Regions from separate parts of the Geodermatophilus sp. SYSU D01036 genome, predicted to be linked through region 3. Evidence: riboswitches for the same ligand, from Rfam matches in the RefSeq annotation. Region 3 holds a riboswitch; each other region holds the start of a gene.

Region 1 (7,096 bases), on a different contig from region 3:
TGGCCGAGGCGCACGGGCTGCCGTGCGTGGTCTCCTCCGCGCTGGAGTCCTCGGTCGGCATCGCCGCGGGGGTCGCGCTGGCCGCCGCGCTGCCAGACCTGCCCTTCGCCTGCGGCCTGGCCACGGTCGCCCTCCTGGACGGCGACGTGACCGACGCCCCGCTGCTGCCGGTGGACGGCGCGCTGCCGGTCACCCGGCCCGACCCCGCCCGGCTGGACGCCGTGGCCGCACCCGGCGACGTGACCGCCCGCTGGACCGAGCGGCTGGGCGCGGTGCTGGCCGCGTGAACCCCTCCACCGCGCTGGCCCGCGTGCTGGTCGACGAGCTGGTCCGCGGCGGGGTCCGCGACGCCGTCGTCGCGCCCGGCTCGCGCTCGGCGCCGGTCGCCCTGGCGCTGGCCGCCGCCGAGCGGGCCGGCGTCCTGCGGCTGCACGTGCGCATCGACGAGCGCACGGCGTCCTTCCTCGCCCTGGGGCTGGCCCGCGCGTCCGGCCGGCCGGTGCCGGTGCTCACCACCTCCGGGACGGCGACCGCGCACCTGCACGCCGCCGTCCTCGAGGCCGACGTCAGCGGCGTGCCGCTGCTGGCGCTGACCGCCGACCGGCCGCCGGAGCTGCGGGGCACCGGCGCCAACCAGACCATCGAGCAGCCCGGCCTCTACGGCGGCGCGGTGCGCTGGGCGGCCGACGTCGGCGTGCCCGAGGCCGGCCGCGAGGCCGCGCAGAACCGCTACTGGCGGTCGGTGGTGTCCCGGGCGCTGCTCGCGGCCACCGGCGTCCTGTCCGGCGACCCCGGACCGGTGCAGCTGGACCTGCCGTTCCGGGACCCGCTGCTGCCGGAGGAGGAGCCCGGCCCGCTCGCGGGCCCGTGGGCCGGCCGGGACGGCGGCGCGCCGTGGACCGCCGGGGAGCCCGCGCCGGTCGCGGCGGCGCCGGTCCCCGACGGCCCGCGCACGCTCGTCGTCGCCGGGGACGGGCCGGACGCCGTCGGCCGGGCGTGGGCGGCCGGCGCCGCCGCGGCCGGCTGGCCGGTGGTCGCCGAGCCGAGCGGCGGGGCGTGGACCGACGGCGCGGTGCGCGGCGGGGCGCTGCTGCTCGGCGTGCCCGGCTGGCTGGACGCGCACCGGCCCGAGCGCGTGGTCGTCGTCGGCCGGCCGACGCTGTCCCGGCCGGTGTCGGCGCTGCTGGCCGACCCGCGGGTGCGCGTGGAGACCGTGGTCGCCGGGCCGCGCTGGCCCGACGCCGGCCGCTCGGCGGCGCTGGTCACCCGCGCCGGCCCGCCGGCCGGCCCGCCCTCCGACCCGGGCTGGGCCGCCGCCTGGCGCGCGGCCGCGGACCGGGTGGGTGCGACCGTCGACGCCGCGCTGGACACCGCGCCCGGGCTGACCGCCGCCCGGCTGGCCCGCGACGTCGTCGCCGCCCTGCCGTCCGGGGCGCTGCTGGTGCTCGGCTCCTCGACGCCGGTGCGCGACGTCGACCGGCTCGCCGCGCCGCGCGGCGACCTCGCCGTGCTCGCCAACCGCGGCGTCGCCGGGATCGACGGCACCGTGTCCACCGCGGTCGGGGCCGCCCTGGTGCACGGCGGGCCCGCGGTGGCGCTCATGGGCGACCTCACGTTCCTGCACGACCTGCAGGGGCTGCTCACCGGCGAGGGCGAGCTGCGCCCGGACCTCACCGTGGTGGTGCCCGACAACGACGGCGGCGGGATCTTCGCCCAGCTGGAGCCGGGGCGGCCGGCGTACGCCCGCGACTACCGGCGGGTGTTCGGCACGCCGCACGGGCGGGACCTGGTCGCCGTCGCCGCGTCCCTGGGCTGGGCGGCGGCGGCGGTGGCCACGCCGGAGGAGCTCACCGCCGCGCTGGCGTGCGGCGGGCCGCGGGTGGTCGTCGCCCGCACCGACCAGCGCGCGGAGGCCGACCTGGCCGTCGCCCTGCGGGAGGCCGCGGGCCGCGCGCTGGCCTGACCGGCCTCAGGAGCGCCGGATCCCCGGCAGCGACCAGCCGTTGCCGTCGGGGTCGCTGGAGAACGCGGACCGCGAGCCGGGGGCGCCCTCGGGGCCCAGCTGCTGGGCCTCGGTGACGTCGCGTCGACCCCGCGCTCGGCGGGCTCCCGGCGGACGGCGCCGACGTCCTCGACCACGAGCTGCGGGCCCCGGGCCGAGGGCGGCTCGCCCAGCGGCGTGCCCCGGCCGATGGCCACCGAGCAGGGGGAGCCCGGCGGCGTCATCTGCACCACACGCGTGCCGGGGGCCGGGGTGACGTCGTGGTCGAGCCCGGAACCGACCTGCTCGACGGCGAAGGCGTCGGCGACGTCGACGTCGCTCACCGGGATGCCGATCACCTCGAGTCGCACGTCCGTGCGGGGAACCCAGGGAGGTCCGAACACCCCACGGGGCCCCGCGGCGCGGTCACGGCAGCGCGTGCGGGCCCGGATCGGGGCCCGTCGCCGGTGGCCTTCGTCACGGGGTCCGGGGCGGCCGCGGCGAGGGTGGGAGGACCGCGACAGGGCTGGTCGCGCGCGGCGAACAGCGCGTTCCGTTACCCGCGCGGGGGTCACGCCGACGTCACGCAGTACCCCACGGGTCCCAGCCGAACCGTGGTGTGACCGCCGTCACGACGACAGTCGACATGACGACACGTAACGTTTTGGCTGCGCTCAGCGAACACAGAGCGCGGCGCCGGTCCGCCAAACCCTGCCCACCGGTCGCCCACGTCAACTCCCAGGGCAGGGGTGGGGGACCCACTCTTCCGGCGCGCGACGGCCTACGGGGGCCTGTCGGAGCGCGCCTCGGGGTGAAGCCGCGGACCGCGGCCGGGCACCGATCGCCCGAACCCGACAGCTCACCTCGCCGGCGGTGATCGGGAGATCATCACCATGCCCAAGCACCGCGCACCCCGCTACGTCCGCACCAAGAAGGTCATCGCCAAGGCCCCTGTCGCCGCCGGCGCCGCCGCCGTCGGTCTGGGCGTCCTGAGCTCGCCGGCCTCCGCCTCCACCACCCACGACTGGACCGGCGTCGCCCAGTGCGAGTCCAGTGGCAACTGGAGCATCAACACCGGCAACGGCTACTACGGCGGCCTGCAGTTCAGCCAGTCCACCTGGGCCGCCTTCGGGGGCACCGACCTCGCCCCGCGTGCCGACCTCGCCACCCCGGCCCAGCAGGTCCAGATCGCCGAGGCGGTCCTGGCCGGCCAGGGCGTCGGCGCCTGGCCGAGCTGCGGCAAGTACCTGACCGGCGGCACCACCGCGGCCGCCGCCGAGGCGCCGGCCGCGCCCGCCGAGCAGGCCGCCCCCGCCGCCGAGGTCCCGGCCGCCCCGGCCGCCCCGGTCCAGCAGCCGGCCGCCGAGCAGCCCGCCCCGGCCGAGCAGGCCGAGGTCACCACCGAGGAGTACACCGTCCGCTGGCGGGACACGGTGGCGAAGATCGCCGCTGCCCACGGCCAGAGCTGGCGGGAGCTCTACGAGCGCAACGTCGACGTCATCGGCGCCAACCCGAACCTGATCTTCCCCGGTCAGGTGCTGGCGCTCAGCGGCTCGACCGCCGCCCCGGCCGAGGCCGCCCCGGCCCCCGCCGCCGAGGCCGCTCCGGCTCCCGCCGCCGAGGCCGCCCCGGCCCCGGCTGCCGAGGCCGCTCCGGCTCCCGCCGCCGAGGCCGCCCCGGCCCCGGTCGCCGCCGGTGAGGCGGCGCCCGCCGCCACCCCGCCGATCGCCGAGGCCGCCCCGCAGGTCGCGCAGGCCGCGGTCGTCGCCGAGATCACCAACACCGCCGGCGCGATCCACGAGGCCGTGCAGGCGGCGGCGAACGCCGTCGTCAGCAACGTCCCGGGCGCCGCGGACATCACCCTCGGCGGCACGCGGGCCAGCGCGGTCGACCCGGACGGCCACCCCTCCGGCAAGGCGCTGGACTACATGGTCATGTCCGACGCCGCCCTCGGCGACGCGATCGCCCAGTACCACGTCGACCACTGGGACGAGCTGGGCGTCGAGTACGTCATCTGGCAGCAGCGCATCCTGACCTCGCCCGGCGCCGCGTGGAAGGCGATGGAGGACCGCGGCGGCGTGACCGCGAACCACATGGACCACGTGCACGTGAACTACGTGGGCTGACCTCCCGCACACCCGACGAGGGCCCCGACCGCGCACAGCGGCCGGGGCCCTCGCCGTCTCCGGAGGGCAGGGGGACGACGGCGCCGGCCGGGACCGGCCGCCTCAGCCCTCCAGCGCGGCCTGGAAGGCGGCGAACTTCGACTGCGTCTCGGCGAGCTCGGCCGTCGGGTCGGAGGCGGCGACGATGCCGCAGCCGGCGAACAGCCGGGCCGAGCGCGGGTCGTCGTCGACCAGTTGCGCGCAGCGCAGGGCCAGCCCGAACTCGCCGTCCCCGCGGGCGTCGAGCCAGCCCACCGGCCCGGCGTAGCGCCCGCGGCCCATGCCCTCCAGCTCGGCGATGACCGCGGCGGCGGCGTCGGGCGGGGTGCCGCAGACGGCGGCGGTCGGGTGCACGGCGTCGACCAGCTCCAGCAGCCCGGCGCGACCGCGGGCGCCCGAGCGGCGCTGGGTGCCGACGACGTCGGTGGCCAGGTGCCGCACGTTGGGCAGCGTCAGCAGCGAGGGCTGCTCCGGCACCGACAGCGCGGTGCAGAACGGGTCGAGCGCGCGGACGAGCGAGTCGACGGCGAGGGCGTGCTCGGCGCGGTCCTTGGCGCTGGCCACGAGGCCCGCCGCGAGCCGCTCGTCCTCGGCGCCCGCGCCGCGCGGGGCGGTGCCGGCCAGCACCCGCGCCGACAGCTGCCGGCCGGTGCGGCGCAGCAGCAGCTCGGGGGTGGCGCCGAGCAGCCCGTCGACGGCGAAGGTCCAGCAGTCGGGGAAGCGGGCGGCCAGCCGGTCGAGCAGGCGGCGGGGGTCCAGCGGCACGTCGGCGGTGACCAGCAGGTCGCGGGCGAGCACCACCTTGGCGAGGTCGCCGGCGCCGATGCGGCCGATCGCGGCGGACACGGCACCGCACCACGAGGCGGGGTCGAGCGCGCCGTCGGCGTAGCGCAGCCGCCCCGGCGCGGGGGTCATCGGCTCGTGGGTGGCCGGCAGCACGTCGCGCATGTCGGCGCCGCCGGTCGTGGTCACCCACGCGACGCCGTCGCGGCGGCCGACGACGACCTCGGGGACGACGAACACCGACGTCTCCCGCGCGGGGTCGAACGCGACGCTCGCGAACACCACCGGCCCGGAGCCGGGCACGCCCACCTCGTCGTCGACGGCGAGGGCGGCGGTGCGGTCGGCCCACCAGGCGGCGGCCTCGGCGAGCGCGCCGGGACCGGAGACCTCGAGGCGGTCGGCCTCGCCCCAGCCGACCAGCCCCTCACCGCGGCGCACCCAGGACAGCGCGCCCTCGCGCGGCAGCAGCGCCAGCAGATCGGGGGAGTCGGGCAGCGCGACCGTGGTGACGGCGGGCGCGACGGCGTCGGGGGTGGTCACCGCCGCTGCCGTCACAGCCCCCAGCGTAGGCAGCCGGTAGCGTCGTCCGCCGTGGCAGACCGGCGAGACAGCGCACACACCGCCGGGTCGAGGGCCGGGTTGGACAAGCAGCCGCACGAGGTCGCGGCCATGTTCGACGGCGTCGCCCGCCGCTACGACCTCACCAACACCGTGCTCTCCGGCGGCCGCGACGCCGCCTGGCGGCGGGCCACCCGCGCGGCGCTCGGTGCCCGGCCGGGGGACGTCGTCCTCGACGTGGCCGCCGGCACCGGCGTCTCCACCGTCGAGCTCGCCGCCGGGGGCGTGCACGCGATCGCGTGCGACTTCTCGCAGGGGATGCTGCGGGCCGGCGCGGCGCGGCCGGTGCCGAAGGTGGCCGGCGACGCGATGGCGCTGCCGTTCGCCGACGCGAGCGCCGACGGGCTGGTCGTCTCCTTCGGCCTGCGCAACGTGGCCGACCCCGACGCCGCGCTGCGCGAGTTCGCCCGCGTCGTCCGGCCGGGCGGGCGGCTCGTCGTCTGCGAGTTCTCCAGCCCCACCTGGAGGCCGTTCCGCACCGTCTACACCGAGTACCTCATGCGGGCGCTGCCGCGGATCGCCCGCGCGGTGAGCAGCAACCCCGACGCCTACGTCTACCTGGCCGAGTCGATCCGGGCCTGGCCCGACCAGCCGGCGCTGGCCGCCCGCATCCAGGCCGCCGGGTGGACCGACGTCGCCTGGCGGAACCTGACCGGCGGCGTCGTCGCGCTGCACCGCGCGGTCCGCCCCTGACCGGCCCGCCGCCGAGGGCTCCCGCGGCCCGCGTGCGGGGCTAGCGTCGGCGCATGACGACACCGACACCGATGCCCGAGCCGCCCGGTCCGTCGCCGTCCCCGGTCGACCCAATCTCGCCGCCGTCGCCGGCCCCGCTGCCGCAGCCCAGCCCCACCGACCCGAGCGCCCCGCCGCCGTCGGGACCCCAGCCCGTCTGACCCCCGGCCCCGCGGTGGACGGCCGCCCGTACCGCGACCGGCGCGACGCCGGCCGGCGGCTCGCCGCGCGCCTGACCGACCCCGCCCGTCCCCCCGGCGTGCCGCTCGGCCCGGACGCGCTGGTCCTCGGCCTGCCCCGCGGCGGCGTCCTGGTCGCGGCCGAGGTCGCGGCGGCGCTCGGCGCGGAGCTCGACGTGGTCGCCGTCCGCAAGCTCGGCCTGCCCGAGCGGCCGGAGCTGGCCATGGGCGCGCTGGCCGCGGTGGGGGAGACCGTCGAGAGCGTCCGCAGCGAGTCCGTCCTCGCCCGCAACCCCGTCGGGCCCGCCGCCGCGGACGAGGTGCGCCGCTCCGAGCTGGCCGAGCTGCGCCGCCGGCAGCTGGCCTACCGCGGCGACCGGCCGCCGCCCGCGCTCGCCGGCCGCACCGCCGTCCTCGTCGACGACGGGCTGGCCACCGGCTCCACCATGCGCGCCGCCCTCGCCGCGGTCCGCGCGGCCGGTCCGGCCGCGGTCGTCGTCGCCGTCCCCGTCGGGGCGCCCGACGTGTGCGCCGCCCTGTCCGTGCTGGCCGACGAGGTCGTCTGCCCGGTCACCCCGCACCCGTTCGGCGCGGTGGGCCGCTACTACGACGACTTCGGCGAGACGTCTGACGACGAG
Region 2 (7,096 bases), on a different contig from region 3:
GGGGCTGTTCCGGAGGGTCAACGCGGCAGCGGACGCCGACGTCCCGGTCGCGGGTGTGACGTGCGTGGCAGGTCGGGCCGTGCGGGGCTGGCGCGGCGGGAGTTCTGCCTGGTCCTGCTGCGCCGGATGGCCGGCCTGCGGCCGGACCCGGTGGCCGCGGCCCTGCCCCGGCTGGGCGCGACCCGCGCCGAGGCGCACGCGGCGCACACCCGCTGCTGGAAGGACCCCGTCCCTCTCACGCCTCGCGAGCTCGGCGCGAGCCTCCGGACGGGGCCACGGGCCGGCCGAGCAGGTGGAGGACCGCCGGTTCGGCGACCTGCACCTCGAGGTCCGGCGCTGGCCGCTGCCGATGTGGCCGCACCTGCGCCGGGAGGTGCTCTCCGCCCCCGGCGGCAGCGTGCTGCACGAGCACCTGGTGCGCGCCCGGCCTCCCCGGTCCCGCCGGCGGTCGACGGGCGGCCGCGGGTCCGGGAGCACGTGGTGGCCGACGTGAGCGGCCTGCCCGGGGCCCGGGAGGTGGACCCGCGGGTGGTCACCCGCGGGGAGGTGCGGCTGCCCTCCGGCGCCACGGCTGCCTTCGTCCGGGGCCTGCTGCAGCAGGTCCGGACGTGACCCGTCCCGGCACCTGGTGACGTGCTGGAACGGCCTCCCTGCAGGGGCCCACCGCGAGCTTGCGAGCGGTGGGCCCCTGCAGGGAGGTCCTTACCCGATGCGGCGGGCGCCGGCGTAGCCGCCCATCGCGTCGATGCTGGCGACCTTGACGACGTCGCCCGACGTCGGCGCGTGCACCATCTGGCCGTTGCCGACGTAGATGCCGACGTGGCTCACCGGGCTGTAGAAGAAGACCAGGTCCCCGGGCTGCAGGTCGGCGCGGGAGACCGCGGTGCCCATCGTCGACTGCATCCTGCTGGAGTGCGGGAGGCTGATCCCCGCGGCCTTGAACGCGTACTGGGTGAGGCCGGAGCAGTCGAAGGCGTCCGGGCCGGCAGCGGCCCAGACGTAGGGGTCCCCGCGCTGGGCCATGGCGGTGGAGACGACGGTGCCGGCGACGCCGCTGGCCGGCGCGGCGGCCGCGGCGGGCTCCTCCGCGGGGGTCGCGGGCTCCTCGCGGTCCTCGTCGCGGCTGGCGCGGGAGCCCTCGGAGGCGTGCGCCGCGGCGGCGGCGTCGAGGGCGGCGCGCCGCTCCTCGGCGCTCAGCTGGGCGTAGTCGGCCTGGTAGGCGGCGATCTGGGCCTCGAGGTCGGCCTGCTGGGCGGCGACGGCGTCGTACTGGCGCTGCGCCTCGGCGGCGGCCTCGGCGGCCGCGGTCTGCGCGGCGGTGGCGGTGTCCGTGGCGGCCACGGCCTGACCGAGCAGCTCGCCCTGGTAGCCGGCGACGCCCTGCAGCAGCGTGACGCGGTTGACGAACTCGTCGGCGTCCTCGCTGGTCATGAGCGCCTGCAGGGAGCCCATGCTGTCGCCGGTGTAGGCCGACCGGGCGATGCCGATGACCTGCTGACGGGCGGTGTCCACGGCGGCCTGGGCGGTGGCCAGCTGCGCGGCGGCCGCGTCGGCGGTGGCCTGCTGGGCGGCGAGCACCTCGCGCGCCTCGTTGAACTGCTCGGTGACGACCTCGAGGTCGTGTCCCCGGGCGGCGACCAGCTGCGCGGCCTCGGCGGCCGTGACCGGCTCCTCCGCCCCGGCCGGCGCCGGGACGGCACCCAGCCCGAGGCCGATCCCGAGGGCGCCGGCGAGGGCGAGGGCGGCGCGGCGGCCGCGGCCGGTCGCGGGCATGCCGGGGACGGACGTGCGCAGGGACGCCACGCGGCGGTCACTCCTTCTCCCAGGCCGCCTACCGGGTTAGCTGACGGGTTCGGGCGTGGAGTCGCCCGGCGCGTGCGGACACGCGCTACACCCCAGGACTGCCATGGGTCCCCGGCCCGGTCCCACGGGAGGGGACCGGCTCGACGGCGTCCGTGGGGTGTCACCCGGACTGGTGACGGAACGCCCCGTTGGACACACAGAGCGTAAGGTCCGTGACCGGCGTGTGACAATCACCCCCGTGTAATTACATCGCTCACACCGGGTGACCGGACGACTCCGGGAGGTTGCCGACCCCCGCCGGTTTGCGCGCCCCTGGGGGCGTGTACCGATTGCTGCATGTCCTCCTCCACGCGGATGCGCGCCACCCGGACACGGATCGCCCGGCCGCTCGTCGCGCTCGCCCTGTTCGGCTCCCTGGTCGCCTGCGGTGACAACACCGACTTCTCGCGCGGCCCGACCAACTGCGACGCCGCCGGCGGCAACGCCAGCAACGAGAACGACGCCAGCTGCCAGGAGACCGGCCAGAACCCCGGTAACGACGCCCCGACCACCGACGACGCGAGCACCGACGACTGAGCGTCGCCGGGTCCCCGGCCGGCCGCCCGGTCTGGTGGCATGAGCGGGTGAGCCCGGCACGCAGGTGGACGGCGGCCCGGGTGCGGGCCGAGGCACGGACGCTGCTGGCCGGCGCCCGCCGTCTGCTGCACGGCCGTGACCTCGCGCTGATCGGCGCGGGGCTCACCTTCTACGCCGGCATCGCGGTGGTGCCGCTGGTGCTGGTCTCCGTCCGGCTGACCGCGCTGGCCACCTCGGCCGAGGAGGTCCGCGCGCGCAGCGAGCGGCTGACCGAGCTGCTGCCGGAGTCGCTGGGCGCGCCGGGCGCGGTGGACCGGCTGGTCGACGCCGGCGTCCGGCTGGACCTGCTGGGCTTCGCGCTGGCGCTGCTGCCGCTGTCGCTGTACGGCGAGGGGCTGCGGCGGGCGCTGATGCGGTTCAGCCGGCGGCGGGAGAACCTCACCGGCTGGCGGGGGCGGCTGCTCACGCTGCCCCTGGTCGTGGTCACGCCCCTGCTGCTGTACCCGCTGCTGCTGGCCGCCACGGTCATGGCCGACCTGGCCCGCGAGGACGGCGCCGGGCCTCTGATCGGGCGGTTCGCCGTCGGCTACTACTCGGTGCTGTTCGTGCTCACCGTGCCCATCCTGTGGGGCTACGGCGTGGTGGCCGGCGGCCGGCACCGGTGGGGCGCGCTGGTCAGCGGCGCGCTGTTCACCGCCGCCTGCCTGTCCGGCTTCCTGCAGGGCTTCGTGCTGTTCCTGTCCCTGCCGCTGGACCTGGGCGCGCCCTTCGGCGGCCTGGTCGTCGTCGGCGCGGTGGTCGCCATCGGCCTGTGGCTGTTCCTGCTGCACCTGGTCCTGCTGGCCGGGTGGCTGCTCACCCAGTCCCTCGACGAGCGGCTGGGCCGGCGTCAGCCGCCCGGCCGCCAGGGGGAGCCGGGCGGCGGGGTCTCCGGGGCGGGCGCGGCAGGCGCGGGCGGCGGCTCGGGTGCCGGGGTCGCCGGCGCGGGCGGCGGCTCGGGTGCCGGGGTCGCCGGCGCGGGCGGCGGCTCCGTCGCCGGTGGCGGCGGCTCCGGAGACGGCGGGGGCGGGGGCGACGACGGCGTCGGGGGTGGCGAGGACGGCGAGCCGGGCGCGGGCGCCGGCTGGGGTGCGGGGTCGGCCGGGGGCGCGGGCTCGGGCGCCGGCTCCACGTAGTCGCTGCCGTTGCTCACCAGGATCGACACCACCTGGCCGGGCACGGCGCGGCCGCCGCGCGGCGGGCTGGTGCCCACGAGGGCGCCGGGCCGCTCGTCGCTGTCGACGCGCACCGTCCGCGGGGTGAACCCGGCGTCGGCGAGGGTCCGCTCGCAACCCCGGACGGTGGAGCAGCCGGGCACCGGGCGGGTGTTGCCGTTCTGCACGGTCTCGTCGGCCGGCGCGAACTCGCCGCTGCCGCGCGCGGTGAGGATCGGCTCCATCGCGTCGCGCCAGATGGTGGCGCCCTTGCCGCCGCCGAAGCCGCCGACGTCCTCGTTGCGCTTGGGGTTGAGGACCATGACGCTCGCGGTGATCTCGGGCGTGTAGCCCACGAACGCCACCGAGTAGTTGTCCTGCGAGGTGCCGGTCTTGCCCGCGATCTGGTGGCCGCGGACGTAGGCGCGCGCCCCGGTCTGCCCCGGGTTCCCCGGCTCGACGTCCTTGCGCAGCATCTGGTTCATCGTGTTCGCCACGCCGGGCGGGACAGCCTCGGGCGTGCACCGGTCGCCGACCGCGAGCGGCTCGCCGTCGGCGCCGACCGCCGGCTCCCCGTTCCGGTCGAGGACGGCGGTCACCGGGACGACGTCGCACTGCGTGCCGCCGGCGGCGAACGTCGAGTACGCGCTGGCCAGCGCCAGCGGGCTGGTCGCCTCGGCGCCGAAGGTGAACGACCCGCGGTTCTCGTCGATGATCTGCTGCGCCAGGCCCGGCGGGCTGAACTGGAACAGCCCCGCCGCCTCGGCCATCCGCACCGGCTCCTCGACGCTGCCGAGGGCGTCCTCGAGCGCGAGGAAGTAGGTGTTGGAGGACTGGTACAGCGCCGTCGTCAGGTCCAGCGTCGGGCGGTAGCCGGACCCGGCGTTGCGGACGCAGTACCGGCCGTCGGTGTCCCGGCCCTCGCACGGGCCGCTGTAGACCCGGGAGACGTAGGGGTCGGGCGCGGTGAGCGTGTAGTAGGAGGAGTAGCCCCGGGCCAGGGCCGCTGCGGCGACGAAGACCTTGTACGTGGAACCCGAGCCCTGGCTGGGCGCCACGTTGAGGTTGAACGACTCCTGGGTGCGGTCGGCGAGGTCGTAGCCGAAGGTCCGGTTGACGCTCATCGCCAGCAGGTGCCCGGTGCCGGGCTCGACGGCGGTGAACATCGCGGCCAGCGAGTCCTCCCGCGGCAGCGTCTCGAGCACCGCGGCGTCGCCGGAGCGCTGCAGCTCGGGGTCCAGCGTGGTCTGGACGGTGTAGCCGCCGTTGTCCAGCTGCTCCTGGCTGAGCCCCAGCTGCTGGATCAGGTACCGCTGCACGAAGTCGCAGACGAACGGGCCGACGCTGGCCTGGACGCAGCCCCGGGGCGGGGCGGGCCCGGGCGCCAGGCCGAGCGGCGCGGCCGCGGCCGCGGCCGCCTCCTCGGCGGTCACCAGGCCCTGCTCGGCCATCCGGGACAGCACCTCGTTGCGCCGCGCGGTGGCCGCCTCGGGGTCGGTGAACGGGTCGTCGTTCACCGGGCTCTGCACGAGGCCGGCCAGCAGGGCCGCCTGCGGCAGGGTGAGCGCGGCGGCGTCGACGCCGAAGTAGGCGCGGGCGGCCGGCTGCACGCCGTAGGCGTTCTGGCCGAAGTAGACGATGTTGAGGTAGCGGGTGAGGATCTCGTCCTTGCTGTAGAGGTCCTCCAGCGCCAGGGCCAGGCGCGCCTCGCGCAGCTTGCGGCCCACCGTCTGCTCGGTGGCGGCGGTCCGCTCCTCGGGGGTGTCGGCGGTCTGCAGCAGCGTCTGCTTGACCAGCTGCTGGGTGAGCGTCGAGCCGCCCTCGGCCACCTCGCCCGCGGCGATGTTGGTGACCAGCGCGCGCAGCGTGCCCTGCACGTCCAGGCCGCGGTGGCCGTAGAACCGGGCGTCCTCGATGGCGACCATCGCGTCCTTCATGACGTCCGCGATCTCGGCGGGCTCCACGGGGTCGCGGTTCTCGTCGTAGAAGTACGTGATCGGCTCGCCGTCGGCGGCGAGCAGCACGGTGTTGCCCGGCGGCGCGGCGTCCGTGAACTCGGTGGGCAGGTCGCCGAGCAGCCCGGTGGACTGCTGGGCGGCGATCGCGGGACCCCCGATCCACGGGAGGAGCAGGCCCGCCACCAGTGCCCCGGCGACCACGATGGTCGCGGCCAACCGGAGCAGCGTGCCGGCCCGGCTGTCCTGCCGGTCCATGGGCCTCCCTCCCGTGCGCGCACACTGCAACAGAGATCACCTCCGGCCACAACGACCCGCGCCGTGCGGTCCCGCGGTCGGGGGACGCTCAGCCCTCCAGCAGCGTGGGCAGGTCGTCGCGGTGCAGCACGACCAGGGTGCTGACCGCCCGGGTGAGCACGACGTAGAGCCGGGACAGTCCGCGCGGCTCGGCGGCCACGATCGCCGCCGGGTCGGCCACCACGACGGCGTCGAACTCCAGCCCCTTGGCCAGCGCGGCGGGCACGACGGCGATCCGCCCGGCCGCCGAGCCGTCGTCGGCGAGCACCGCCGCAGGCAGGCCCGCGGCGGCCAGCAGCCGCGCCACCTCGGGCACCGCGGCGTCGGCGCAGACGACGCCGACCGAGCCGGGACCGGCCGCGAGGTCGGCGACCACCTCGGCCAGCGGCCCGGCGAGGTCGGCGACCGGGCGGACGGCGAGCGCGCCGGGTTCCCGGCGCACGGCGGTGGCCGCGGGCAGGCCGGGGGCGATCGCCGGCAGCAGCCGGTTGGCGTAGTCGAGGACCTCCCCCGGCACGCGGTAGCCGCGGGTCAGCGGCCGGACGGCGGTGTCCGGGCGGCCCAGGCCGGCGAGCGTCGGCGCCCAGTCGGCCGGCGACCACGGGCCGGTGGCCTGGGCGAGGTCACCGAGCACGGTGAGCGACCCGGCGGCCAGCCGGCGGGCCACCGCGCGGCACTGCATGGGCGAGAGGTCCTGCGCCTCGTCGACGACGACGTGCCCGTAGCCCGCCGTCCGCTCGAGCAGCCCGGCCACCTCGTCGACCAGGACGGCGTCGGCGGCGGTCCACGGCGCGGTGCGGACCGAGCGCGGCGCCGGCCGGTGCAGCAGCGCCTGCTCGTCGTCGGTGAGCACGCCGCGGGCGGCGCGGGCCAGGACGGCGGGGTCGCCGAGCAGCTCCGCCACCAGGCCGGCCGGGTCGCGGGCGGGCCAGACGGCGTCGCAGAACGCGCGGACCTCGGGGCTGCGCGCGGCCCGGCGGGTCTCGGCGTCGGTCGGGCTGCCGCCGGTCTCCTCGTTCTGCCGGCGGGCGTCCTCGGCGAGCAGCAGCGCCAGCCGCTCCCGCCCGGCGGTGTGGTGCAGCCGCTGCTGGTCGTCGGGCACCCGGCCGCGCCGCCGCAGGTCGTCGACGTACCGCTTGAGCCGCTCCACCGGCACCCGGTGGCGGCGGCCGGCCAGGGGCACCAGGACGTCGTCGGCGGGTTTGGCGATCGCGCCCCACAGCGCCCGCTCCAGCACCCGCGCCATGCGGGCGTCGCCCTTGAGGACGGCGA
Region 3 (7,096 bases):
TGCCCGAGCCGGTCGTCGTCCGCCGGGGCGGTCCGCACCGCTCGGTCGGCGGGCTGGCCGACCTGATCGACAGTGCCCTGCAGGAGAACGAGGCCCTGCAGGAGAACGAGGCCCTGCAGGAGAACGAGGCCCTGCAGGAGAACGAGGCCCAGGAGGACGAGGCCCAGCAGGAGGACGAGGCCCTCGAGGAGGACGGGGCCGTCCGGGAGAACGAACGGGAGTCCGGGGAGCCCGGCTCCTGACCGCCGGCGCGACCGTCGCCGGCACCAGCCACGGGGGACGTCCGCACCGTCGCGGGACCCGAGGAGATGACCGCACATGGGAGCCGTGGGACTGCTGTACGTCGGAGCCGTCCTGGTCGTCAACGGCCTGATGCTGCTGGGGCTGGTGGACGCCCGCGCCGCCGCCCCGCTCAACCTGTTCGTCGGGGCGCTGCAGGTGGTGACGCCGACCGTCCTGATCATCACGGCCGACGGGGACCCGGCCACGATCCTGGCCGCGTCGGGCCTCTACCTGTTCGGCTTCACGTACCTGTACGTGGGGATCAACCTGCTCGGCGGCCTCGACGGCACGGGGCTCGGCTGGTTCTCCGCGTTCGTGGCGGCGTGCGCGCTGGTGTACGCCGGGCTCAGCTTTTTCTACGTCGTGCCGCGGGACCCGGGCTTCGGCGTGATCTGGCTGTACTGGGCGGTGCTCTGGGCGCTGTTCTTCGTCGTCCTGGGGCTGAAGCGGGAGGAGTTCACCCGGTACACGGGCGCGATCGCCGTGGTCGCCGGGCTGCTCACCGCCGCCCTCCCGGCGTTCCTGCTGCTCACCGACTCGTGGGCCGACTACACCGGCACGTGGGCGGTCATCCTGGCCATCGTCCTGGCGGCCAGCCTGGTGCTGGCCTACCCGCGGCTGCGGGGACGTCCGGAGCCGGCCGTGCCGCCGTCCGCGCCGGTGCCGGCGGGGCCGCCGGCCGCGCCGGAGGGCGTGCCGGTCGCCCGGCAGGCCCCCGAGCGCGACCGGGCCCGGCACGCGGACCCGCGTGCCGGCGGGTCGTCCCAGGCGCCGGTCCAGGACCGGTCCTAGGCGGTACCCCGCAGCAGGTCCTCGAAGGAGGGGACGTCGGCGAAGGGGTCGGCCGGGCGGCCCGACGCCGGCCGGCCGGTGACGACGTCGGCCAGCTCGCCGGCCGCGCGGGTGATCCGCGCGGCCAGCTCCTGGCCGGCGCCCTCACCGCCGGCCCAGTCCTCGCTCGCCGCGAAGACGGCCGTCGGCACGGTCACCGCGCGCAGGTAGCTGAACAGCGGCCGCATCGCGTGCTCGAGCACCAGCGAGTGCCGGGCGGTGCCGGCGGTCGCCGCGAGCAGCACCGGCGTGCCGGTGAGCGCGTCCTTGTCCAGCACGTCGACGAAGGACTTGAACAGGCCGCTGTAGGAGGCGGTGAACACCGGCGTGACCGCGATGACCGCGTCCGCGCCGGTCACCGTCCCGACCGCTGCGCGCAGCGCCGCGTTCGGGAACCCGGTGACCAGCGCGTCGGCGACGTCGCGGGCGTGCTCGCGCAGCTCGACGACCTCGACGGTGGCGTCCTCGCCGCGCTCGCGCAGCGCGGCGACGGTCGCCGCCGCGAGCCGGTCGGCCAGCAGCCGCGTCGACGACGGGACGCCGAGCCCCGCGCTGACGACGGCCAGGGTGCGGGTGGTCATCGGACGGACACCTCCTCGCGGGCCTGCCCGGTGACGTCGTCACCCGCGGCGTACACGGTCGGCTCCTGCGCGCCCCCGCGGGCGGCCACCCGGGCGGCGTGGGTGGGGGCGTCGGGCACGTGCGCCGGCTTGAGCGCGGCGAACTCGCGGCGCAGCACCGGCACGACCTCCTCGCCGAGCAGGTCCAGCTGCTCGAGGACGGTCTTCAGCGGCAGGCCGGCGTGGTCGATGAGGAACAGCTGCCGCTGGTAGTCGCCGACGTAGTCGCGGAAGCCGAGCGTGCGCTCGACGACCTGCTCCGGGCTGCCCACGGTCAGCGGCGTCTCCCGGGAGAAGTCCTCGAGCGAGGGCCCGTGCCCGTAGACCGGCGCGTTGTCGAAGTAGGGCCGGAACTCGGCGACGGCGTCCTGGCTGTTCCGCCGCATGAACACCTGCCCGCCGAGGCCGACGATCGCCTGGTCGGCGGCGCCGTGGCCGTGGTGCTCGAACCGGGACCGGTAGAACTCCACCATCCGCTGGGTGTGCTCCTTCGGCCAGAAGATGTGGTTGTGGAAGAAGCCGTCGCCGTAGTACGCGGCCTGCTCGGCGATCTGCGGGCTGCGGATCGACCCGTGCCACACGAACGGCGGGACGCCGTCCAGCGGCCGCGGGGTGGAGGTGAAGCCCTGCAGCGGGGTGCGGAACCGGCCCTGCCAGTCCACGACCTCCTCGTCCCACAGCCGGCGCAGCAGCGCGTAGTTCTCCACGGCCAGCGGGATGCCGTTGCGGATGTCCTGGCCGAACCACGGGTAGACCGGCCCGGTGTTGCCGCGGCCCATCATCAGGTCGACGCGGCCGTCGGCGAGGTGCTGGAGCATCGCGTAGTCCTCGGCGACCTTCACCGGGTCGTTGGTGGTGATCAGTGTGGTCGACGTCGACAGCTGCAGCCGGGAGGTCTGCGCTGCGACGTAGGCCAGCGTGGTCGTGGGGGAGGACGAGAAGAACGGCGGGTTGTGGTGCTCGCCGAGGGCGAAGACGTCGAGGCCCACCTCCTCGGCCTTCTTCGCGATGGTGACGACGGCCTTGATCCGCTCCGTCTCGCTCGGCGTCCGCCCCGTCGTCGGGTCGGTCGTGACGTCGCTGACCGTGAAGACCCCGAACTGCATCTCGTGCTCCATGTGGTTGAGAGTGCAACTACTGTACCCGGCCCAACGAGCCGCCCCCGCCGAGCATTCCCCCCGGGGGCCGTGACCGTACTGAGACCTCTCGACCGCGCACGGTGACCGGCCCGGCACGTCCGGGCGCGACCGGTCCGCACGTCCCGCGCCCACCCGTGTCGGCCCGTTCGACCGCACCCGGGGGGTGGAACCCTGTGATCACCCTCGCCGGCGTGCCGGTGGGGGACCGGATCGGAGCGCACCGAGGGGGAACCGGGATGTCGCTGCGGGGACATGGAGCTGCTCCGGACGGGGCCGGGGACGGCCCCGCCGAGCCGCCTCCGGGACGCGGGCTCGACGGTCTGCTGGGCACCGGACCGGTGTTCACCGGAGCGGTGCGCGGCTACGACCGCCTACAGGTCGACGACTACGTCGCCTGGGCGGAGACCGAGCTGCTGGTCCTGCGCCGGGAGAACGAGCACCTGCTCAGCCGCTACGCCGCCGCGTCGGCCGAGCTGCAGAACGCCCGCCGTCGGCTGGCCCAGCTGGTCCGCGAGCGGCAGAGCCTGCCCGGTCCCGAGGACGCCGCCGCGATGATGCGCCGGGCCGAGGAGGCGGCCGCCGCGCTGACCGCCGCCGCCGAGGAGGAGGCCGGGCGGATCCGCGCCGAGGCGCTCACCGAGGCGCAGGCGCGGCTGTCCGGGGTGGCCGAGATGCGCGAGGCGGTGCTCGCCGCCCGCGAGCAGACCCGCAGCGAGGCCGCCGCGATCCTGGAGGCCGCGCGCCGCGAGGCGGCCCGGCTGGAGGAGGGGGCCGCCGCCGAGCGCGCGCGGCGGGACCGCGAGGCCGCCGAGGCGCGGGCACGGGCCGACGCCGAGGCGCTCGAGCGGCGGTCCGCCGTCGAGGCCGAGCTCGCGCCCCTGCGCGACGAGCGCGACCGGGCGCGCGACTGGCTGCGCCTGCTGACCGGGCAGCTGGACGAGGCGCTCGCCGTCGTCACCGGGGTCGTGCCCGACGACGTCCCCGCCCTCGGCGACAAGCGGGGCCTGCCCCGCCTCGGGGAGGACCCGGCGCCCGAGCCCCGCGCGGGGGCGCGTCCGGCGCCGTCCGGCACGGACGTGTCCGACGTGACACCGCTGCACGGGCCCGGCCGGCCCGAGGTCGCCGCGGCCTCCTGACCAGCGGCGACGCGGGGGCGGGTTCCGGACCGGGGGAGTCCGTACCACACGTCCCGGCCGCACCTCCGGCCCCGGCTGTTGTCACGAACCGGTAACGACCGTACGGTGGCTCGCGTCCGGCAGGTCGTCAGGTCCCCGTCCCGGGGAGCCCGGCCGGACGCCGCCGAGTCGTGTCCGCACCCGTGGACGCGAGCCGGGGACCCACCGCAGTACTGGGGTGAATCGCGCCCGCCGAGCTCCGGCCCGGCACGCGTAGGGCTCCTTCCCGCCCGAACCCGTCAGCTAACTCGGTAGGCGGCTCACGGAAGAAACGGAGAGTCTCCGCATGCCCCGCCTCCGGGCCGAAGCGGCCCGCAGGTGCAGCTGCCCGCGCGCACACCGCGCTCCCGCGTCCGCCTGACGCCGGCCGCCCCTGCCCTGCCGCTCCCTGCGACGACGTCGCCGGGGACCCCGTACCGCCACACCGCCCCAGACCCGCGCCGCACCCGCACGCCCGAGGTCCGCCTCCGGGCCGCTGCCGCGCGCACTCTCCCTCGGAGCCCTCACCCCCTCATGTCCCGCCACGTCCCGAACACGCCTGCCGACGCCCCCGTGACCGTCGAGCTCGCCACCCCCGACGCCCCCGCCGACACCGCCACCCGCGAGTTGCCCGCCCTCGCGGACGCCGCCGAGCCGGCCGCCGAGGCCCCCGCCCGCCGGCGCCTGTTCCGCCGCGGCAGCCCGCCGCTGGGCCCGCGCCGCCCGGCCCTCCTGCTCGGCGCCGCCGCCGCCGGCGCGCTGATCGTGGGCGTCGTCTCCACCAGCGGCCCGGCCGCCTCCGCCGGCACCGACACCGCCGGCACCGCGGTCAGCGTCGCCGACGAGCTGGGCATCCCGCAGCAGCAGGCGGCCGCGCAGGCCGCGACCGGCCCCGACCTGACGACGCTGGCCGACGTCGCCGCCTCGCGCGCCGAGCGCAGCGCGCAGGAGGCCGGTGCCGCCCAGGCGCAGCTCGCCGCCGAGCAGGCCGAGCGCGACCGCCAGGCCGCCGAGGCCGAGGCCGCCCGCGTCGCCGCCGAGCAGGAGGCCGCCCGCGTCGCCGCGGAGCAGGAGGCCGCCCGCCAGGCCGCCGAGGCGCAGGCCGCCGCCGAGGCCGCCGCCGCGCAGCAGGCCGCCGAGGAGCAGGCCGCCGAGGAGGCCGCGCCGGCCGCGCCCTCCGGCTCCTTCAAGGACTACGCGCTGAGCAAGGTCGGCAGCGGTGAGCAGTTCTCCTGCCTGGAGAAGCTGTGGGGCAAGGAGAGCGGCTGGAACCCCAACGCCCAGAACCCCACCAGCACCGCCTACGGCATCCCGCAGTTCCTGGACTCCACCTGGGCCAGCACCGGGATCGCCAAGACCTCCGACGGCTACCGCCAGATCGACGCCGGCCTGATCTACATCGAGGAGCGCTACGGCTCGCCGTGCGACGCCTGGGCGCACTCGCAGGCCACCGGCTGGTACTGATCCCCAGGTGATCCAGCGAGGGCCGGCCACCCGGGTGGTGCCCGCGGGGTTCGTCCGCGCGCACACCCAGGTGCGCCGGCCCTCGCTCGTCCCCGAGGTGCGGCTGCACGTCGCCGACGACGTCGTCGCCCTGTGGGAGGCGATGGAGACCGCGGCCGGCGGGGCGGGGGAGGAGCCGCCGTTCTGGGCGGCCGCCTGGCCCGGCGGGCAGGCGCTGGCCCGCCACCTGCTCGACGCGCCCGCCACCGTCGCAGGCCGCACGGTGCTGGACCTCGGGTCGGGCAGCGGCCTCGTCGCCGTCGCCGCCGTCCTCGCCGGCGCCCGCCGGGTGCTGGCCAGCGACGTCGACCCGTTCTCCCGGACGGCGGTCGGCGTCAACGCCGGCCTCAACGGCGTGACCGGCATCAGCGTCACCGGCGACGTGCTGGACCGCGAGCCGCCGGCCCTCGACGTCGTCGTCGCCGGGGACGTCTGCTACGACCGGGAGATGACCGGGCGGGTGCTGCCCTTCCTCGACCGGGCGCGGGCCCGCGGCTGCGAGGTGCTGATCGGCGACCCCGGCCGCCCGTACCTGCCGCACGAGCGGCTGGAGCCCGCCGCGGTGTACGAGGTCCCCGAGACCGAGGGGCCCGGGCTGCGCCGGACGACGGTGTGGCGGCTGCCCTGAGCGCCGCCGGATACGGTCGCCGCGTGCGCCCCTACGCCTTCACCGGTACCGCCGTCGTCACCGGGGCGGCCAGCGGCATCGGCGCCGCGCTCGCCCCGCGGCTGGCCGCCCGCGGCACGGACCTCGTGCTGCTCGACCGCGACGCCGAGCGGCTCGAGGGCGTCGCGGCGGCGGTGCGCGCGGCCTCCCCGGGCCGGTCGGTGGCCACCGTCGTCGCCGACCTCGCCGACGCCGGGCGGCTGCGCGAGGCCGCCGACCGGGTGGTCGCGGCCCACCCGGCGACGACGCTGCTGGTCAACAACGCCGGTGTCGCGCTGGGCGGGCGGTTCGACCAGGTGACCCTCGAGGAGTTCGAGTGGGTCATGGACGTCAACTTCCGTGCCGCCGTCCGGCTCACCCACGCGCTGCTGCCCACGCTGAAGGGGAACCCCGGGTCGCACCTGGTCAACGTCTCCAGCCTCTTCGGGCTCATGGCGCCGGCCGGGCAGGCGGCGTACGCGTCGAGCAAGTTCGCCGTCCGCGGGTTCACCGAGGCGCTGCGGCACGAGCTGGCCGGGGACGGCGTCGGCGTGACCAGCGTGCACCCCGGCGGCATCGCCACCCGGATCGCCGAGACCGCCCGCGTGGCCGGTGGCGCCGACCCCGCGGAGGCCGAGCGGGGCAAGCGCGAGTTCGCCAGGCTGCTGCGCTACCCGGCCGACCGTGCCGCCCAGCGGATCGTCGAGGCGGTGGAGCGGCGCCGGCCGCGGCTGCTCATCGGCGCCAGCGCCGTCGTCCCCGACGTCCTGGTGCGGCTGGCGCCGGGCTCGTACGGGCGGGTGCTCGCCGCCGCCACCCGGCTGGCCGGCCTGCGCCGGGCGGCCTGACCGCGCGGGGTCCCCGGTGGCCGTCCACGTCGGCACGTCGGGCTGGAGCTACGACCACTGGGACGGCGTCCTC
Region 4 (7,096 bases), on a different contig from region 3:
CGACGCGGTGACCGCGGAGCTCGACGTCGCGCTCGGCGACGTCGACCGGCAGCTGTCGGACCTGCAGCGCCAGCAGGTGGACGTCAACACCCAGACGGCGGCCAACTGGCGGGCCTACCTCGACCAGCTGCGCGAGGCCGGGGTCGCCGCGCCGCCGGCGGCCGAGCTGCTCGACCCCGTGCGGGGCCTGCCCGCGGGGCTCACCCCGGTCGGCGCGGCCGCCGGCGGCGCCCAGCGCGGCGCCGCGCAGCTGTCGCGCCGGCCGGTGTCGCTGCTCGTGCTGCCCGCCGAGACGCTGGCGGCGGTCACCGCGGCGATGGACGCCCTCGGGCGGCCCTACGCGCCGGGGACGGCCGGCCCGGACTCCTGGGACTGCGGCTCGCTGGTCTCCACCGTCTACCGCGGCGCGGGCATCGACCTGCCCGGCGACCAGGCCGGCCTGTTCGCGGTCACCACGCCCGTCGACCTGGCCGACGTCCTGCCCGGCGACCTGGTCTTCCTCGGCACCCCCGAGTCGGGCCTGGGGCACGTCGGCATCGCGCTGGACGCGCAGACCATGCTCGCCGCCGACGCGCGGGCCGGCGCCGTCGTCGTCCGCCGGCTGCCCGCCGACCAGGTGCTGCACGTCGGCCGGCCCAGCCTCGGCCCGCGGCCGGAGGTACCCGCCCCCGGCCCGGCCGGCGGCGCCCTGCGGGTCGAGTGCGGCAACACCGTCTACCCGCCGAGCTTCGACGGCGCCCGGGCCTGGGGCGGCTACCCCAACGGCCTCATCCCGCCGAGCGCGCTGTGCCCGATCGGGGTGGGCGGCCACTCGCTGCGCTGCGACGCCGCGGCGGCCTGGCGGGCGATGAGCGCGGCCTTCGCGTCGGCGTTCGGGCAGCCGCTCTGCATCACCGACTCCTATCGCACCTACGCGGGCCAGGTCCGCCTCTACGGGGAGAAACCGGCGCTGGCCGCGGTCCCGGGCACCAGCAACCACGGGTGGGGGCTGGCGGTCGACCTGTGCGGCGGCGTCGACGGCTTCGGCACGCCGCAGTACGCGTGGATGGTCGCCAACGCCGGCCGGTTCGGGTGGCTGCACCCGACCTGGGCCGACCCGGGCAACGGCCGCGAGGAGCCCTGGCACTGGGAGTACGCGGGCGGCTGAGCCGGGACTGTCGGTGGCCGTCCCTAGCGTGCCGGGCAACCGACAGGGAGACCCGTCCCGACCGCGGCCCGGCACCGGGCGGCGCGGCCGGGGCACCGGAGGGACACGGCCATGCTCATCGACTGCGACTCGTGCACCGCGCGTGGTGTCGGCTGCGCCGACTGCGTCGTCACCGCCCTGCTGGGCGCCCCGCCCGCGGAGCGGGACACCGGCCCCGTGCTGCTGCCGGTGCCTCCCGTCCCCGCGGCCCGGACCGCCGACGGCGCCCTGCCGCGCCCGGGCGTCGTCGTGGAGCTCGACGACGTCGAGCGGCGGGCGGTGCGGGCGCTGGCCGAGGGCGGCCTCGTGCCGCCGCTGCGGCACCGGCCGTCGCGGGACGGGCGCCGGCGCACGGGCTGACCGGCGGGGGCCACCCGAATCGGGTACGCACCGGGGTGGCGCGGCTGCTGACCGTGTGTGTTCTCACAGTCCACGCACCCCCCGTTTGTCACAACTGCATCACGTCCGTACTGTGGCGCCGTCCGGCCGGGTGGTCGTCACCCGACGCAGGGTGACCTCGGCCGACACCGCCGAGTCACCGGACGCCCCTCCCGGAGGTGCGCGAGGTGAGCCGGGGACCCACCGCAGCACTGGGGTGAGTTCTCGTGCGCGCCGGTCCCGACCGGGGCGCGGAGATAGGGCACGTCTTCCCAGCCCGAACCCGTCAGCTAACTCGGTAGGCGGTTGCTGAGGAAGAAACGGAGAGCCGCCGCCCGTGGCGACCCCCCGCCCCGTCCTGGGGCATGCACGCGAGAAGTCCACATCCGCCACCCGCACCGCCGGGCCGCACCGCCCGTCGCGGGCCCGCCACCTCGGCCGGGTCACCCTCGTCGGCACCACCGCCGCGCTGACCCTGGGCCTGCTGTCCGGCACCGCGGCCGCCGACCCCGAGCGGGCCGGCACCCCGGAGCAGGCCGCCCAGCTCGCCGCCGAGGCCGGTCACCGGCTCGAGGTCGTCAGCGAGCAGGTCAACGAGGCCCGCGAGGTCCTCGCCCAGCAGCAGGCCGCCGCCGACGAGGCCGACCGGGCCGCCGCCGAGGCGCAGGACCAGCTGCAGGACCTCGACGGCCAGATCCGCCAGGTGGCGCGCAGCGCCTACACCGCCGGCAACGGCGACGGCTTCGCCGGGCTCGACCTGCTGCTGACCAGCGACTCCGCCGAGGACTTCGTCGCCTCGCTGGCCACCCTCGGCCAGATCGCCGACCACACCACCTCGGTCCTCGACCAGGTGAACGAGGCGGCGGCCGCCGCCCGGCAGGCGCAGGCCGACGCCGAGGCCGCCGAGGCCGAGGCGCAGCGCACCCTCGACGACCTGAGCGCCCAGGAGGCGCAGCTCCAGGACGACATCGCCGACTACCAGGCGCAGTTCGCCGCGCTCACCGAGGCGCAGCGGCAGGCGGCGCTCGCCGCGCAGGAGGCCGGCCTGGCCGCCGGCGCGCAGGCGGAGGCGGGCGACGAGCCGGCCGGCGGCTCGCGCGGCGACAGCGCTCCGACCGCGGTCGGCACGCAGGCCGCGGCCCCCGCGCCGGCCCCGGCGCCGTCGGCGGGCAGCGGCGGCAGCGGTGCCGCGCAGACCGCGGTGCAGACGGCGCTGGCCCAGGTGGGCGACCCCTACGTGTGGGGCGCCGGCGGGCCGAACGCCTTCGACTGCTCGGGCCTGACCCAGTACGCCTACGCGGCGGCCGGGATCAGCCTCCCGCACTCCAGCAGCATGCAGTCGCGCATGGGCACCGCCGTCTCGCGGGCGGACCTGCAGCCGGGCGACCTGATCTTCTACTACAGCCCGGTCAGCCACGTCTCGATGTACATCGGCAACGGCCAGATGGTGCACGCCTCCACGTCGGGGCAGCCGGTGAAGGTCGTGTCGGTCGACTCGATGGGCGGCATCACCGCGATGCGCCGCATCGCTTAGACGAAGGACCTCCCTGCGCCCCACCGCTCGCGAGCTCGCGGCGGGACCCTGCAGGGAGGCCGTTCCATCACGTCGCCGGGGCCGGTGACCCGTCCGGGTCGCCGGCCCTCGGCGTCCGCGGAGGGAGCGCCCTGCGGAGGGAGAGCGCGGTGCGGGGCCGGCGCGCGCCTAGGATCGGCCGGGTGAGCAGGGCGGGCGGGACGAGCACCCGCCCCGCGGCCACCCGGCCCGACCGCACGGGCTCCCGCCGGGCCGCGCTGCTCGTCGCGCTCCTGCTCGGCGCGGCGCTCGTCGTCGTCATCGCCCTCCGCACGCCCTGGACGCTGCTGCCCACCCCGCCCGGCGGCGCGTCCCCGGTCACCGACGACGCCGGGCTGCCCGCCGAGGTCGTCCGCCGCGCCGAGGCCCTCGCCGCCGACATCCGTCCCGCGTCGCTGACCAACCTGGTGCTCGGGCTCGCGGTCTCCGCGCTGCTCGGGCTCACCCGCCTGGGCAGCCGGCTGGTCACCGCGGTCGGCCGCGCGGGCGGCCGCCGCTGGCCGCTCACCGTGCTGCTGGGCACGGTCGCGCTGGCCGTCGTCGGCCGGCTGGTGACGCTGCCGATCTCCGCCTACGGCGAGGTGGTGCGGCACCGCTACGGGCTGTCCACGCGCTCCTGGCCGCTGTGGCTGCGCGACGTCGCGGTCTCCACCGCCATCGACGCCGGGCTCACCGCCCTCGGCCTGCTCGTGCTCGTCGCGCTGGCCCGCCGCGCACCCCGCACCTGGTGGGCGTGGGCCGCCGGCGGCGCGGCCGCGCTGGTCGTCGCAGGCTCCTTCCTCTACCCGGTGGTCATCGAGCCGGCGTTCAACAGCTTCACGCCGCTGCCGGCCGGGGAGTTGCGCACCGACCTGCTGCGGCTGGCCGAGGAGAGCGGCTCCCCGGTCGAGGACGTCCTGGTCGCCGACGCGTCCCGGCGGACGACGTCGCTCAACGCCTACGTGTCCGGGTTCGGCTCCACCCGCCGGGTGGTCCTCTACGACACCCTGCTGGCCGACGTCCCCCCGGAGGAGATCGAGTCGATCGTCGCCCACGAGCTCGGGCACGTCGCCACCGACGACGTCCTGACCGGCACGCTCATCGGGGCGCTCGGCGCGGCCGCCGCCGTCGCCCTGCTCGGCTGGCTGCTGACCTGGGCGCCGCTGCTGCGCCGGGCCGGCGCGGACTCGGCGGGGGACCCGCGCGTGGTGCCGCTGGTGCTGTTCCTCGTCGCGGTCGGGTCCCTGGTGGCGACGCCGGTGCAGAACCTCGTCTCGCGGCACGTCGAGGCCCGGGCGGACCTGCACGCGCTCGACCTCACCCGGGACGCCGCCTCCTTCGTCGAGATGCAGCGGCGGCTGGCCGAGACCAACGTCGCCGACCCGAGCCCGCCGGCGGCGTGGCAGTGGTTCTTCGGCTCGCACCCGACGGTGGCCGAGCGGGTCGCGATGGCCGGGGACTGGCTGCGGCTGGGCGACCGGTGAGCGACCGCGGCCGCACGCTCGTCGTCACGAACGACTTCCCCCCGCGGCAGGGCGGCATCCAGACCTTCGTCGCGGCGCTGCTCGAGCGCCGCCCCCCGGACTCCCTCGTCGTGCTGGCCTCCCGCTCACCGGGCTGGGAGGCCTACGACGCCCGCCTGCCGTATCCCGTGGTCCGGCAGCGGACCGCGATGCTGCTGCCCACCCCGGCGACCGCCCGCGCCGCGACGGCGCTGGCCGCCGAGCACGGCTGCGACACCGCCTTCTTCGGCGCCGCCGCGCCGCTGGGCCTGCTGGCGCCCGCCCTCCGCGACGCCGGGGTGCGGCACCTGGTCGGCGCCACCCACGGGCACGAGACCGGCTGGGTCGCGCTGCCCGGCGCCCGGCAGCTCATGCGCCGCATCGCCGGCGGCCTGGACGTCCTGACCTACATCAGCGAGTACACCCGCAGCCGCCTGGAGCCGGCCCTCGGCGGGCGCACCCGGCTGGCGCAGCTGTCGCCCGGGGTCGACGTCGACCGGTTCACCCCCGCGGTCGACGGCACCGCGGTGCGGCGGCGGCACGGGCTGGGGGAGGCGCCGGTCGTCGTCTGCGTGTCCCGGCTGGTGCCGCGCAAGGGGCAGGACGTGCTCGTGGCCGCCTGGCCGCAGGTGCTGGACCGGCACCCGGGCGCGCGGCTGCTGCTGGTCGGCGGCGGGCCGGACGAGAAGCGGCTGCGCCGCGCGGTGGCCACCCGGCGGCTGGGCGACTCGGTGGTGCTGACCGGCCCGGTGCCCCCGGACCGGCTCCCCGAGCACTACGCGGCGGGGGACGTGTTCGCCATGCCCTGCCGCACCCGCCGCGGCGGCCTGGACGTCGAGGGCCTGGGCATGGTCTACCTGGAGGCCGCCGCCGTCGGGCTGCCCGTCGTCGCGGGCACCTCGGGCGGGGCGCCGGAGGCGGTGCGCGACGGCGAGACCGGCACGGTCGTCCGCGACCCGCGGTCCCCGGACGCGGTCGCCGCCGCGGTCACCGCGCTGCTCGACGACCCCGCCCGCGCCCGCGCCATGGGCGCCGCCGGGCGGGCGTGGGTGGAGCGGCGCTGGTCGTGGACGACGATCGCCGCCGACCTCGCCGCCCTGCTGGAGCCCGCGGACGACTGAGCCCCGCCGCCCCGCACGTGGCGGGACGGGGCTCGGCCGGTCGGGTTCAGCGGCTGTAGAGGGTCTCGACCTCCTGGTCGAACTCCTTCATGACCACCGCGCGCTTGAGCTTCAGGCTCGGCGTCAGCATCCCGTTGTCCTCGGTGAAGTCCGTGGCGAGGACGCGGTACTTCTTGATCGCCTCGGCCTGGGACACCGCCTTGTTCGCGTCGGCGACGGCGGCGTCGAGCTCGGCCTTGACCTCGGGGTCGTCGACCAGCGCCGACGGCGGGGTGTCGGCCGGCTTGCCCTTGCTCTCCAGCCACGCGGGCAGCGCCTCGGCGTCCAGGGTGACCAGCGCGGCGATGAACGGACGCTGGTCGCCGACGACGATGCACTGGCTGACCAGCCGGTGGGCGCGCAGCCGGTCCTCGAGCACCGCGGGGGCGACGTTCTTGCCGCCGGCGGTCACCAGGATCTCCTTCTTGCGGCCGGTGATCCGGGTGAAGCCGTCGGCGTCGATCTCGCCGATGTCGCCGGTGTGGAACCAGCCGTCGGGGTCGATCGCCTCGGCGGTGGCCTGCTCGTTCCTCCAGTAGCCGCGCATGACGACGCCGCCGCGGACCAGGATCTCGCCGTCGTCGGCGATCCGGAACGAGACGCCGGGCAGCGGGCGCCCCACGGTGCCGATCCGCAGCGCGCGGTCGTGGTTGACCGAGGCGGCGGCGGTGGTCTCGGTGAGGCCGTAGCCCTCGTAGACGGTGACGCCGGCGCCGCGGAAGAAGTGGCCGAGCCGCTCGCCGAGCGGGGCGCCGCCGGAGATGGCGCCGAGGCAGCGGCCGCCGAGCGCGGCGCGCAGCTTGCTGTAGACGAGCCGGTCGTACAGCGCGTGCTGGACCCGGAGCAGGAGCCCCGGACCGCCGGTGTCCTGGGCGCGGGACCAGGCGATGGCCACCTGGGCGGCCCGGTCGAAGATCTTCCCCTTGACCGGGCTGTCGGCCTCGGCCTTCGCCTTGGCCTGGTTGAACACCTTCTCGAACACGCGAGGGACGGCCAGCACGAACGTCGGCTTGAACCCGCCGAGGTCCTCGACCAGGTTCTTCACGTCCGGCGTGTGGCCGATCACGGTGCGGGTCTTCACCGCGCCCACCTGCATGACGCGGGCCAGCACGTGCGCCAGCGGGATGAACAGCAGCAGCGAGCCCTGCACGTTCATGAACCGGTCGAGCAGGCTCATGCCGTTGCCGACCTCGAACAGGAAGTTGCCGTGGGTGAGCTCGCAGCCCTTGGGCCGGCCGGTGGTGCCCGAGGTGTAGATGAGCGTGGCCAGGCTGTCGGCGTTCAGCGTCGCGCGGCGCGCCTCGAGCTCGCTGTCGGG

The links. Region 3 has a riboswitch for cyclic di-AMP ahead of ACI8AR_RS12230 (aggregation-promoting factor C-terminal-like domain-containing protein). Riboswitches for the same ligand answer to the same signal wherever they lie in the genome.
Region 1: another riboswitch for cyclic di-AMP. It lies ahead of ACI8AR_RS18500 (transglycosylase family protein); the one in region 3 lies ahead of ACI8AR_RS12230 (aggregation-promoting factor C-terminal-like domain-containing protein).
Region 2: another riboswitch for cyclic di-AMP. It lies ahead of ACI8AR_RS14490 (C40 family peptidase); the one in region 3 lies ahead of ACI8AR_RS12230 (aggregation-promoting factor C-terminal-like domain-containing protein).
Region 4: another riboswitch for cyclic di-AMP. It lies ahead of ACI8AR_RS03320 (C40 family peptidase); the one in region 3 lies ahead of ACI8AR_RS12230 (aggregation-promoting factor C-terminal-like domain-containing protein).

What each region holds. Positions count from the first base shown of each region.
Region 1 is NZ_JBJGZJ010000021.1:55,392-62,487, forward strand. Features, by position in the region: gene ACI8AR_RS18490 (o-succinylbenzoate synthase) at 1-287, shown strand, start outside; gene menD (2-succinyl-5-enolpyruvyl-6-hydroxy-3-cyclohexene-1-carboxylic-acid synthase) at 284-1,963, shown strand; cyclic di-AMP (ydaO/yuaA leader) riboswitch at 2,701-2,870, shown strand; gene ACI8AR_RS18500 (transglycosylase family protein) at 2,875-4,107, shown strand; gene ACI8AR_RS18505 (isochorismate synthase) at 4,210-5,484, opposite strand; gene ACI8AR_RS18510 (demethylmenaquinone methyltransferase) at 5,521-6,240, shown strand; gene ACI8AR_RS18515 (phosphoribosyltransferase) at 6,455-7,096, shown strand, end outside.
Region 2 is NZ_JBJGZJ010000013.1:85,587-92,682, reverse strand. Features, by position in the region: gene ACI8AR_RS14500 (hypothetical protein) at 293-493, shown strand; gene ACI8AR_RS14495 (hypothetical protein) at 481-612, shown strand; gene ACI8AR_RS14490 (C40 family peptidase) at 703-1,803, opposite strand; cyclic di-AMP (ydaO/yuaA leader) riboswitch at 1,815-1,948, opposite strand; gene ACI8AR_RS14485 (hypothetical protein) at 2,140-2,379, shown strand; partial or broken gene ACI8AR_RS14480 (YhjD/YihY/BrkB family envelope integrity protein) at 2,427-3,245, shown strand; gene ACI8AR_RS14475 (transglycosylase domain-containing protein) at 3,269-5,785, opposite strand; gene ACI8AR_RS14470 (HelD family protein) at 5,874-7,096, opposite strand, start outside.
Region 3 is NZ_JBJGZJ010000010.1:52,995-60,090, reverse strand. Features, by position in the region: gene ACI8AR_RS12255 (hypothetical protein) at 1-242, shown strand, start outside; gene ACI8AR_RS12250 (AmiS/UreI family transporter) at 319-1,074, shown strand; gene ACI8AR_RS12245 (FMN reductase) at 1,071-1,694, opposite strand; gene ACI8AR_RS12240 (LLM class flavin-dependent oxidoreductase) at 1,691-2,851, opposite strand; gene ACI8AR_RS12235 (hypothetical protein) at 3,211-4,008, shown strand; cyclic di-AMP (ydaO/yuaA leader) riboswitch at 4,160-4,320, shown strand; gene ACI8AR_RS12230 (aggregation-promoting factor C-terminal-like domain-containing protein) at 4,600-5,490, shown strand; gene ACI8AR_RS12225 (class I SAM-dependent methyltransferase) at 5,498-6,157, shown strand; gene ACI8AR_RS12220 (SDR family NAD(P)-dependent oxidoreductase) at 6,181-7,023, shown strand; gene ACI8AR_RS12215 (DUF72 domain-containing protein) at 7,040-7,096, shown strand, end outside.
Region 4 is NZ_JBJGZJ010000002.1:178,318-185,413, forward strand. Features, by position in the region: gene ACI8AR_RS03310 (D-alanyl-D-alanine carboxypeptidase family protein) at 1-1,147, shown strand, start outside; gene ACI8AR_RS03315 (hypothetical protein) at 1,259-1,546, shown strand; cyclic di-AMP (ydaO/yuaA leader) riboswitch at 1,705-1,885, shown strand; gene ACI8AR_RS03320 (C40 family peptidase) at 1,902-3,098, shown strand; gene ACI8AR_RS03325 (M48 family metallopeptidase) at 3,281-4,600, shown strand; gene ACI8AR_RS03330 (glycosyltransferase family 4 protein) at 4,597-5,739, shown strand; gene ACI8AR_RS03335 (AMP-dependent synthetase/ligase) at 5,786-7,096, opposite strand, start outside.